Regions from separate parts of the Hydrogenophaga sp. L76 genome, predicted to be linked through region 1. Evidence: predicted binding sites of a transcription regulator. Region 1 holds the regulator's gene; the other holds the start of a gene.
The links. Region 1 encodes FNR, which switches genes on or off when oxygen is low (the NO sensors DNR and NnrR bind a similar motif). Its sites were predicted from a motif close to TTGATNNNNATCAA; they were not measured.

Region 1 (4,914 bases):
AACGTGGCGAATTTTGTGCTGAGCCTGTCTGGCAGTCCTCACGACTCCGTGCGGGCCACCCAAGGCAAAGAAAAGTTCGCTGCTTGTGCGGCTTGTCATGGCATGGACGGCAAGGGTATGGCAGCTGTGGGTGCTCCCAACCTGACCGACGGTATCTGGCTGCACGGCTGGGGTGAAGAGGCCATCATCCGTTCGATCAACAATGGCTATAACAACCAGATGCCTGGCCAGTCGGCTTTGTTGAACGAAGCTCAGATCAATGTGCTGGCCTCCTATGTATGGGGCATGTCCAATAAATCGGCCAATTGAGCGTTTAAAGAGAGTTGCAGCGGTCGGGTCGACCGCTGCAACTTTTTTCTTTTCCCAACATCGGGTTCTTCGTGAGTTCCGCCAAGCCAGACACCAACGCCATTCAGACCACCATCTCTCCCACCGTTCCGGAACCACCGCCCAAGGGGGTTCCTGCAGACGATGAGGTCATGGTTTCTCTCTACGCTTCGCGCAAGAAAATATACCCGCGATCGGTTTCGGGTCTGTTTTCCCAGTGGCGCTGGATCACAGTCTGGATCACCCAGATCGTTTTCTACGGGTTGCCTTGGCTAGAGTGGAATGCCCGACAGGCGGTGCTCTTCGATCTTGAGGCGCGCCGTTTTTACATTTTTGGCTTGGTACTGTATCCGCAGGACTTCATTTACCTGACGGGTCTATTCGTCATTGCAGCCCTGGCATTGTTCCTGTTTACGGCTGTTGCCGGTCGTTTGTGGTGTGGTTACGCCTGTCCACAGACGGTCTACACCGAAATTTTCCTCTGGATCGAAAAAAAGGTCGAGGGTGACCGCTCGGCGCGCATGCGTCTGGACGATTCGGCGTTTTCAGCTGGCAAGTTCGGGAAGAAGTGGTCGAAGCACGCACTCTGGATTCTGTTCTCGCTGTGGACCGGTTTTACCTTTGTCGGCTACTTCACACCGATTCGGGAGTTGGCCGCGGTCTCGCTGGCCGCTTCGCTGGGGCCGTGGCAGACTTTCTGGATATTTTTCTACGGTTTTGCCACCTACGGCAACGCTGGCTTCATGCGTGAACAGGTTTGCAAATACATGTGTCCTTACGCGCGCTTCCAGAGCGCGATGTTTGACAAGGACACGATGATCGTGACCTACGACGAAAAACGCGGTGAACCGCGTGGCCCGCGCTCGAAGAAGGCCGACCCCAAAGCACTGGGACTGGGTGCCTGCGTAGACTGCACGCTGTGTGTTCAGGTTTGTCCGACGGGCATCGATATCCGCAACGGTCTGCAGTACGAGTGCATCGGTTGTGGTGCCTGTATCGACGTCTGCGACGAAGTGATGGACAAGGTGGGCTATCCGCGTGGACTGGTCAAATACTCGACCCAGAACGGTATTGCACAAGGATGGAACTCCCAGCAGATGATCCGTCGGGCCATGCGTCCGCGGGTTCTGGTGTACACAGGCATCCTGTTGGCCATCAGCCTCGCGGTTATGGTCAGTCTGTTTCTGCGCAAGCCACTCAAGGTTGATGTCATCCGGGACCGCGGTGCGTTGGCACGCATGGTGGAACAGGGACGCATCGAAAACGTCTTCCGGTTGCAGGTGATGAACGCGACCGAGCGCTCACAACGCTATGTGATCGGTGTTTCCGGATTGCCGGGCATTGCCATTGCGTCGGAAACAGAGATTGAAGTATTGCCGACGGAAGTACGCTCTGCGGTCATGCGGGTCCAGGTTCCCCCGGGAACCGCTGCCACCGGTTCCCATTCCATCTATTTCGAAATCCAGGCTGTCGGAGATTCGGGCACACGTGTCACCGAAAAAGCGGCCTTCCTGGTACCGCGCTGAGCACCACTTTCAGTCAACCCGTTTCAAGATTCCCTATGAACACCACAATACTCAAAACACCGGTCAATGAACAGCTCCCGATTCCTTGGTGGCGCGTTCCCCACATGTGGCTGGTGGTGGGGGGGCCATTGGTGGTTGTTGTGGCCGCCATCATCACGGCCGTCATTGCAGTGAAGGGCGCAGACCCGGTGCTCAACAAGGCCGACTTTGAGCGCGACCTGAAGGCGGCCCAGATGCTGGACGGACAAGCTCGTGCCGAAGCGCTGATTCAACTTCAACCGGCTCACCAGGCTCGGAACCACGCAGCCTCCCCTGTGGTGCCACCGACGAAGTAATAGCGCGTGCTGCGACTATCCCAAGCCATGGCCTGAACGACTATGCACCGGTTATGCCCGGAATCGATCACAACAACACCCGAGGAGAAACAGGAATGACGGCTCAACGATGGATGTGGATTGCGTGGCCCGCATTTTTGGTGGCGGCGGTTCTGGAGATGATCGTGTTTGCCATGATCGATCCGAGTGATCTTCACTGGTTTGGGGCTCCTCTGGAGTTGTCTCGTCCAGCGGTCTACACGCTGGCATTTTTCACCTTCTGGATCGTGGCCATGGTGTCGAGTGCACTCACCTCTTTGCTGTCCATGTCACCTTTTGAAGTGAACCGGTGTCCCGTCCCGCCGGATCAGCGGCCGCGGGATTGTGCCAAGAATGAATCTTGTTCCTGAACGCTCCTGCAGATCTCCAAAATAAAAAACCCCAGCGGAGTGTTTCCAGCTGAGGCTTCCTGTTGGGACAGATGTTGGGTTCAGTGACCGGTCGGGGGGGTCACGATCAGCTTGAGCCCTTCGGTGTTTTTGATGTGGACGTAACGCTGTTTGACCTCGATGATGCCTTCGTCCACGAACTTGGAAAAAGTGCGGCTCACCGTCTCCAGCTTCATGCCCAGGTAGCTACCAATTTCTTCGCGTGTCATGCGGAGAATCAGCTCGGACTGGGAGAAGCCGCGGGCGTGCAGGCGCTGAACCAAATTCAGCAGGAACGCCGCGAGGCGTTCTTCTGCGCGCATGCTGCCAAGCAGCAGCATGACACTGTGGTCGCGCACAATTTCGCGGCTCATGATCTTGTGCACATGGTGTTGAAGGGTGGTGAACTCTCGGGAGAGTTCCTCGACTTGATCAAACGGCATCACACAGACTTCAGCATCTTCCAGTGCGATGGCATCGCAGGAATGGCGGTCGCTCACGATGCCATCCAGGCCGATGATCTCTCCGGTCATCTGGAAGCCGGTCACTTGATCCCTGCCATCGGCCGTGGTGACACAGGTTTTGAAGAAGCCGGAACGCACCGCGTAAAGCGAGGTGAACCGGTCACCCGTACTGAAAAGTGCCGACCCGCGTTTGATGCGTCGCCGCGCCGAAATGACATTGTCGAGCTTGTCCATTTCGTCTGGGTTGAGACCCATGGGTAGACACAATTCTCGCAGGTTGCAACTCGAACAGGCGACTTTGATGCTTTGTGCGTCCATAAATTATCCGGAAATCGGTGGTGAGCTTAACGCATAGCTGGGACTTGTGTCGAGGAAATGGCCGCGTGCCAGGCCCTTCCTGGGAGCGATGGCTTGCGAACACACGGGGGCTTGATCAAGATCAAGGGAGGATCTGCGAGCCTGGTGCACATTCGGGGCTCAGCATTGGAGAACAGTTTGTGAGTCACGCCATTTCCGATGAATTGCTCAAGCGATTCGATGTTCCCGGTCCGCGGTACACGTCGTACCCGACGGCTGACCGCTTTGTGGAAGCGTTCACCGAGGGCGACTATATACAAGCGCTGGAGCAGCGCAGAGCCGGCTCGTTGGCTCTTCCGCTCAGCATCTACGTACACATTCCGTTCTGCGAGTCGGTCTGCTATTACTGCGCCTGCAACAAGGTCATCACCAAACACCACGAACGGGCGGCCGAATACCTGCGCTACCTGTCACGTGAGGTGGAGTTGCAGGTCCAGCATTTTGGGAAGGGGCACAGCGTGTCCCAGTTGCACCTGGGTGGCGGCACGCCTACCTTTCTGTCCGATGCAGAGCTTGAGGATCTCATGACGATGATCCGGCGCAACTTCAAGTTGGTGCCGGGTGGCGAGTACTCGATCGAGGTGGATCCCCGGACCGTGACCGACCAGCGGCTTCAGACCTTGGCGAGACTGGGCTTCAACCGTCTCAGTTTTGGTGTCCAGGATTTCGACCCTGCCGTTCAGAAAGCGGTGCACCGCGTGCAACCCGCTGAACAGGTGTTCGCGCTGGTGGACACTGCGCGCAAGATCGGTTTCGAGTCGGTCAACGTTGATCTGATCTACGGTCTGCCGCTGCAGACGCCCGAGTCGTTTGCACGCACGCTCGCGCAAGTGAACCAGTTGCGGCCGGACCGCATTGCGCTATACGCCTATGCGCATCTCCCGTCCCGCTTCAAGCCACAACGTCGCATCATTTCCGCCGAGTTGCCCAGTCCTGGCGACAAGCTGTCCATGTTGTCAGCATCGCTGGATGCCATGAGCGATGCCGGGTATGTTTACGTGGGCATGGACCATTTCGCCCTGCCGACGGATGCACTCGCGGTTGCCAAGCGCCAGGGCCGCCTGCATCGCAACTTTCAGGGCTACAGCACGCAGCCCGATTGTGATCTGATCGCTCTGGGGGTTTCCGCTATTGGTCGCATCGGTGCTACCTACAGCCAGAACGCCAAGACGCTGGAGGAGTACTACGATGCCCTCGATCAGGGCAGGCTGCCCATCGTGCGTGGTCTTGTGCTCACGCGCGATGATCTGCTGCGCCGTGCCGTCATCATGTCCATCATGTGTCAGGGTCAGCTGCAGTACGAATCGATCGAACTGGGGCATCTGATCGAATTCAAAAGCTACTTCGCGCGTGAACTCGAGGTGTTGGCCGGACTGGCCGAACACGGCTTGGTCACCCTGGATGACAGCGGTGTTCAGGTCACGCCGACGGGCTGGTATCTGGTCCGGGCCATTGCCATGGTGTTCGACAAGAACCTGCAGGTTGATCTGGACCGGGC
Region 2 (4,914 bases), 1.9 Mb from region 1:
ATGGACCTGTTCAACGGAGAAATCGTGGCTTATGAAATGAACGAGCGTCCGCTCTTCCCGCTGGTGGGAAACATGCTCAAGAAGGCTCTGTCGCGGCTCACTGCGCAGGAGGCTCCGATGATGCACTCAGACCAAGGCTGGCAGTACCAGATGGAGGCCTATCGACAGCGGCTGCTCGAGCGAGGCCTGACGCAAAGCATGTCCCGCAGGGGTAACTGCCTGGACAACGCAGCGATGGAGAGCTTCTTCGGCACGCTGAAATCGGAGTTCTTCCGTCTCAACAAATTCGACAACGTCCAGCAGTTACGACAGGGACTGTGCCGCTACATCCACTACTACAACCACCAGCGTATTAAGCTCAAACTAAAAGGCCTGAGCCCGGTGGAGTACCGAACTCAGGCCTTGGGTGCCTAGCTTCCAACCGTCCAACTTCTTGGGGTCAGTTCAGTCGGCCCCCACCATCATCAGCATGCCGACCGCCGCCGCCGCGAGGCACCACACCATCACCGGCCCGGGCCCGAAGCGCCGCGCCAGCCAGGGCGCCAGCACCAGGGAGCCGAACACGAATCCGCCCGCCCACGGCACCGTGGCCCAGCCGGCCTGCAGCGGCGAGAGCGCCAGCACCATCTGCAGGTGCTGGGCAATGAAGATGTAGATGCCGAACATGGCCAGGCACGACAGCCCGTAGGCCATGATGGCGGTGCGGAAGCTGGGGATGGCGAACAGGCGCAGTTCGAGCAGCGGGTAGTCGATGCGCTTCTGGCGCCGCACGAACGCCACGCCGAGGGCCAGCCCGGCGAGCAGCAAGGCCAGCCGCCCCCAGCTCGGCCCGTGTTCGGCCATGGCCTTGACGGCGTAGATCAGGCTGAGCACGGCGCCCAGCGAGAGCAGCACGCTCGGCCCGTCGATGCGGCCGGCGTTCTCGTCGCGGTACTCGGGCAGCAGGCGCGGCCCGAGTACCAGCAGCAGGGCCATCACCGGCACGGCGGGCAGGAACACCGAGCCCCACCAGAAGTGCTCCAGCAGCCAGCCGCCGACCAGCGGGCCGATGGCGCTGCCGACCGAGAACGCGGTGATCCACACGCCGATGGCGAACTGGCGCTGCGTCTCGTCGTGGAACATGTTGCGGATCAGCGAGAGCGTGGACGGCGCGAGCGTGGCGCCGGCGATGCCCAGCAGCGCGCGCAGCACGATCAGCTCGTTGGGGGTGCGCGCGAACGCGGCCAGCACCGAGGCCACGGCGAAGAAGGCCGCGCCGATCAGCAGCAGGCGGCGGCGCCCGATGCGGTCGCCCAGCGTGCCCATGGTGATCAGGAAGCCGGCGACGAAGAAGCCGTAGATGTCGATGATCCAGAGCAGCTGCGAGGCGCTGGGCACCAGCGCCCGGCTGAGCGCGGGCACGGCCAGGTTGAGCACCGTGAGGTCCAGGGCGTAGACCAGGCAGGGCAGGGCGATCACGGCCAGCCCGAACCATTCGCGGCGGGCGGCCCGGGCGGGCGGGATGTCCGGCAAGGTGGACGGGGCAGGATTCATGGTATCGGCAGCATCGGGCACAGACCTGTTCCGCCCGGTACGAAGGCGGGGCCAGGGCGAATGATAGGGACGAAGTGCCCCCTCACACCACGACGATCACCCCGTCCGGATTTCGACATCCGGGCTCTGCGAAGGGGCGGTTCCGTTCAGGCCGATAGAACAGCGTTGCCCGTGGGCAGGGTCACCGTCGGAATGCTGCTGGCGTCCTTGATCACCTGGCGTTGCGGCACGTAGTGCAGCAGCACGTCGGTTTCCTTCTTGACCACGGCATAACACTCGCAGCTCAGGGCTTCGAGTTTGGGGCGGTCCAGCACCTTGATCAATCCGCGTCCGTACGAAATCACACCCAGTTGCTGCAGCTTCAGCGCCGCCTGGGTGACGCCCTCGCGGCGGACACCGAGCATGTTGGCGATGAATTCCTGCGTCATGGTCAGCTGGTTGCCGGAGAGCCGGTCCATGGACAGCAGCAGCCAGCGGCAGAGTTGCTGGTCGATGGCGTGGTGCCGGTTGCACACGGCGGTCTGGGCGACTTGTGTGATCAGGGCCTGCGTGTAGCGCAGCATCAACACCAGCAACTCGCCATGGCGCTTGAACTCATCCTTCACCCGCGACCGGGGCAGGCGGTAGGCATGACCGGCGCTTTGCACCAGCGAGCGGCTGGGCGTGCTCTCGCCGCCCATGAACAAGGTGATGCCCAGCAGGCCTTCGTTGCCCACCACAAGGATCGCGGTGGAGGCGCCGTTTTCCATCACGTACTGCAGCGAGACGATGGCGTCGGTGGGGAAGTAGACGTGGCGCATGGGACGCCCTGATTCGTACATGAGCCCGCGCAGCGGCAGCGCAACCAGTTCCAGATAGGGGAACAGCCGGTCCTGAACTTCCGGTGACAAGGCGGCCAGCAGATGGTTCTGCCGAGGATGAGGCTGGATTTTGGTTTTGGTGGACATCTCGATGCTCTGGGAAGCTGGAGCTTGTATGACACCCGCTCAAAATTGCGTGGAGCATACACGCACAGCGCGTGCGGGGTCTGCGGGCTGCACAGAGACCTTGTAAGAACGGGGCATCACCAGGTCGTGCGCGTCTTCAGCAACGTGAAGCGCTACCCGCGACTGCGCGCTCAGGCCGCTGGACGGGTCGGCGCGGGCGTCTTCAGCTGCAGCTGACGCTGCCGCAGCCGCTCATCGTCGCCGGCCGCACCCGGTCCGGGTCGGCCAGGGTTTCGGTGCGGCTGTCGAAACCCACGTCTTTCAGGTGCAGGGCGAGGCCGGCGTCCATGCTGGCGGCGTGTTGCGGGAACCATTCGACCAGCGCCTCGGCCAGGCGGGTGATGATTTCCGGGTCGTCGTTCTGATAGTGGGGAATCACCGCGTGCAGCGTTTCCATGATGGTCGCGTGGTGCGAGGCGTGGCAGTTGTCGGCGGTGAAGCCGGTGGCGAGCATCCAGCGTTCTTCCTGCGCAAAGTGGGCGGCGGTGTGCTCCACAAACGCGCGGTAGAGCGGCAACTGCTGGTCTTGCGGGGTGGCGAGCAGCTGGTTGAGCAGGGTGACGAACTCTTCGTGCGTCTCGTCCATGCGGGCGTCGCCGGTCTGCAGGCCGGGGGCCCATTCCAGGCCGGTGGTGACGGGGGCTTCGGGCGTGGCGGTGGTGTTCATGGGGCGCAACTGTACGGGGTGGGTGGGCCGGAAGGCTTGATGAAGGTCAAGCGCCGCAAGACACCGATTGTGCCAGCGGGCGCCGTCTATGATGGCGACGGCGCACCCGCCGGGCCGCGCTTTCCAGCCACCACAGCCAGGAGGAACCCATGGGATTCGTTGACGCGATCAAGACCTGTTTTTCCAAGTACGCCAGTTTCAGCGGCCGCGCGACGCGCGCTGAATACTGGTGGTGGGTGTTGTTTGTGGTGCTGGGCGGGGTGGTCACGGGGGCCGTGAACGATGGTCTGAACGCTGTTTTCGGCCTCGCCATCCTGGTGCCGTCCATCGCCGCGGCGGCTCGCCGCCTGCACGACATCGGCAAGAGTGGCTGGTGGCAGCTGGTGGGGTTCATTCCCCTGCTGGGACTGATCCTGATGATTTACTGGACCGTGCAGCCCAGCCAGGGCGACAACGAATACGGTTCGGCCGGGCCGCTGACCGCCGGAATCTGAACCAGGCGCCCGATCAGGCCAGGCGGGCGCGGTGGCGCGCGATCTGGCTCAGCACCTGGGCCGGCGCGGTGCCACCCAGGGTGTTGCGGGCGTTGAGGCTGCCGCGCAGGCTCAGGCACTCGTAGACGTCTTTTTCAATGCTGGCGTTGAAGCTTTGCAGCACCGCCAGCGGCAGTTCGGACAGATCGCACTGGTGACTCGTGGCGGCTTTCACGGCGTGGGCCACGGTCTCGTGGGCATCGCGGAAGGGCAGGCCTTTTTTCACCAGGTAGTCGGCCAGGTCGGTGGCGGTGGCGTAGCCTTTCTTGGCGGCTTCTTCCATGGCGATGGCGTTGACGGTGATGCCGCCTTCCTTCTGGCCCGTGGCGGGGTTCAGCTGGCCGCCCACCATCTCGGCAAAGATGCGCAGCGTGTCCTTGAGCGTGTCCACGGTGTCGAACAGCGGCTCCTTGTCTTCCTGGTTGTCCTTGTTGTAGGCCAGCGGCTGGCCCTTCATGAGCGTGAGCAAACCCATGAGGTGGCCGAACACGCGGCCGGTCTTGCCGCGCGCGAGTTCAGGCACGTCGGGGTTTTTCTTCTGCGGCATGATCGAACTGCCGGTGGTGAAGCGGTCGGCGATCTTCACGAAACCGAAGTTCTGGCTCATCCACAAAATCAGCTCTTCGCTGTAGCGGCTGATGTGCACCATGCACAGGCTGGCGGCGGCGGTGAACTCGATGGCGAAGTCGCGGTCGCTCACGCCGTCCAGGCTGTTCTGGCAGACCTGCGGGTTGCCTTGTTCATCGACCATGCCCAGGCTCACGGCCACGCGCTCACGGTCCAGCGGGTAGGTGGTGCCAGCCAGCGCCGCGCTGCCCAGCGGCAGGCGGTTGGTGCGGCGGCGCACGTCGGCCAAACGCTCGGCGTCGCGGGCGAACATTTCCACATAGGCCAGCAGGTGGTGCGCAAAGCTCACCGGCTGCGCCACCTGCAGGTGGGTGAAGCCGGGCAGGATGACCTCGACGTTCTGCTCGGCCACGTCCACCAGCGCGGTCTGCAGTTCAACCAGCAGGTCAGAAATCAGGTCGATCTCGCTGCGCAGCCACAGGCGCACGTCGGTGGCGACCTGGTCGTTGCGGCTGCGGCCGGTGTGCAGGCGCTTGCCGGCGTCGCCCACCAGCTGGGTCAGGCGGGCTTCGATGTTCAGGTGCACGTCTTCCAGGTCGAGCTTCCACTCGAACGAGCCGTTTTCGAT

Region 2: AC23D4_RS10635 (bacteriohemerythrin) is a predicted target of FNR. The motif match lies at 3,223-3,236, and genes of this name have one in related genera.

The regions. Positions count from the first base shown of each region.
Region 1 is NZ_CM172807.1:357,169-362,082, forward strand. It holds gene ccoP (cytochrome-c oxidase, cbb3-type subunit III) at 1-309, shown strand, start outside; gene ccoG (cytochrome c oxidase accessory protein CcoG) at 480-1,853, shown strand; gene AC23D4_RS01675 (nitrogen fixation protein FixH) at 1,889-2,188, shown strand; gene AC23D4_RS01680 (hypothetical protein) at 2,284-2,577, shown strand; gene fnr (fumarate/nitrate reduction transcriptional regulator Fnr) at 2,658-3,377, opposite strand; gene hemN (oxygen-independent coproporphyrinogen III oxidase) at 3,557-4,914, shown strand, end outside.
Region 2 is NZ_CM172807.1:2,228,807-2,233,720, reverse strand. It holds one part of gene AC23D4_RS10650 (IS3 family transposase) at 1-414, shown strand, start outside; partial or broken gene AC23D4_RS10645 (MFS transporter) at 460-1,533, opposite strand; gene AC23D4_RS10640 (Crp/Fnr family transcriptional regulator) at 1,680-2,480, opposite strand; gene AC23D4_RS10635 (bacteriohemerythrin) at 2,683-3,186, opposite strand; gene AC23D4_RS10630 (DUF805 domain-containing protein) at 3,336-3,680, shown strand; gene argH (argininosuccinate lyase) at 3,694-4,914, opposite strand, start outside.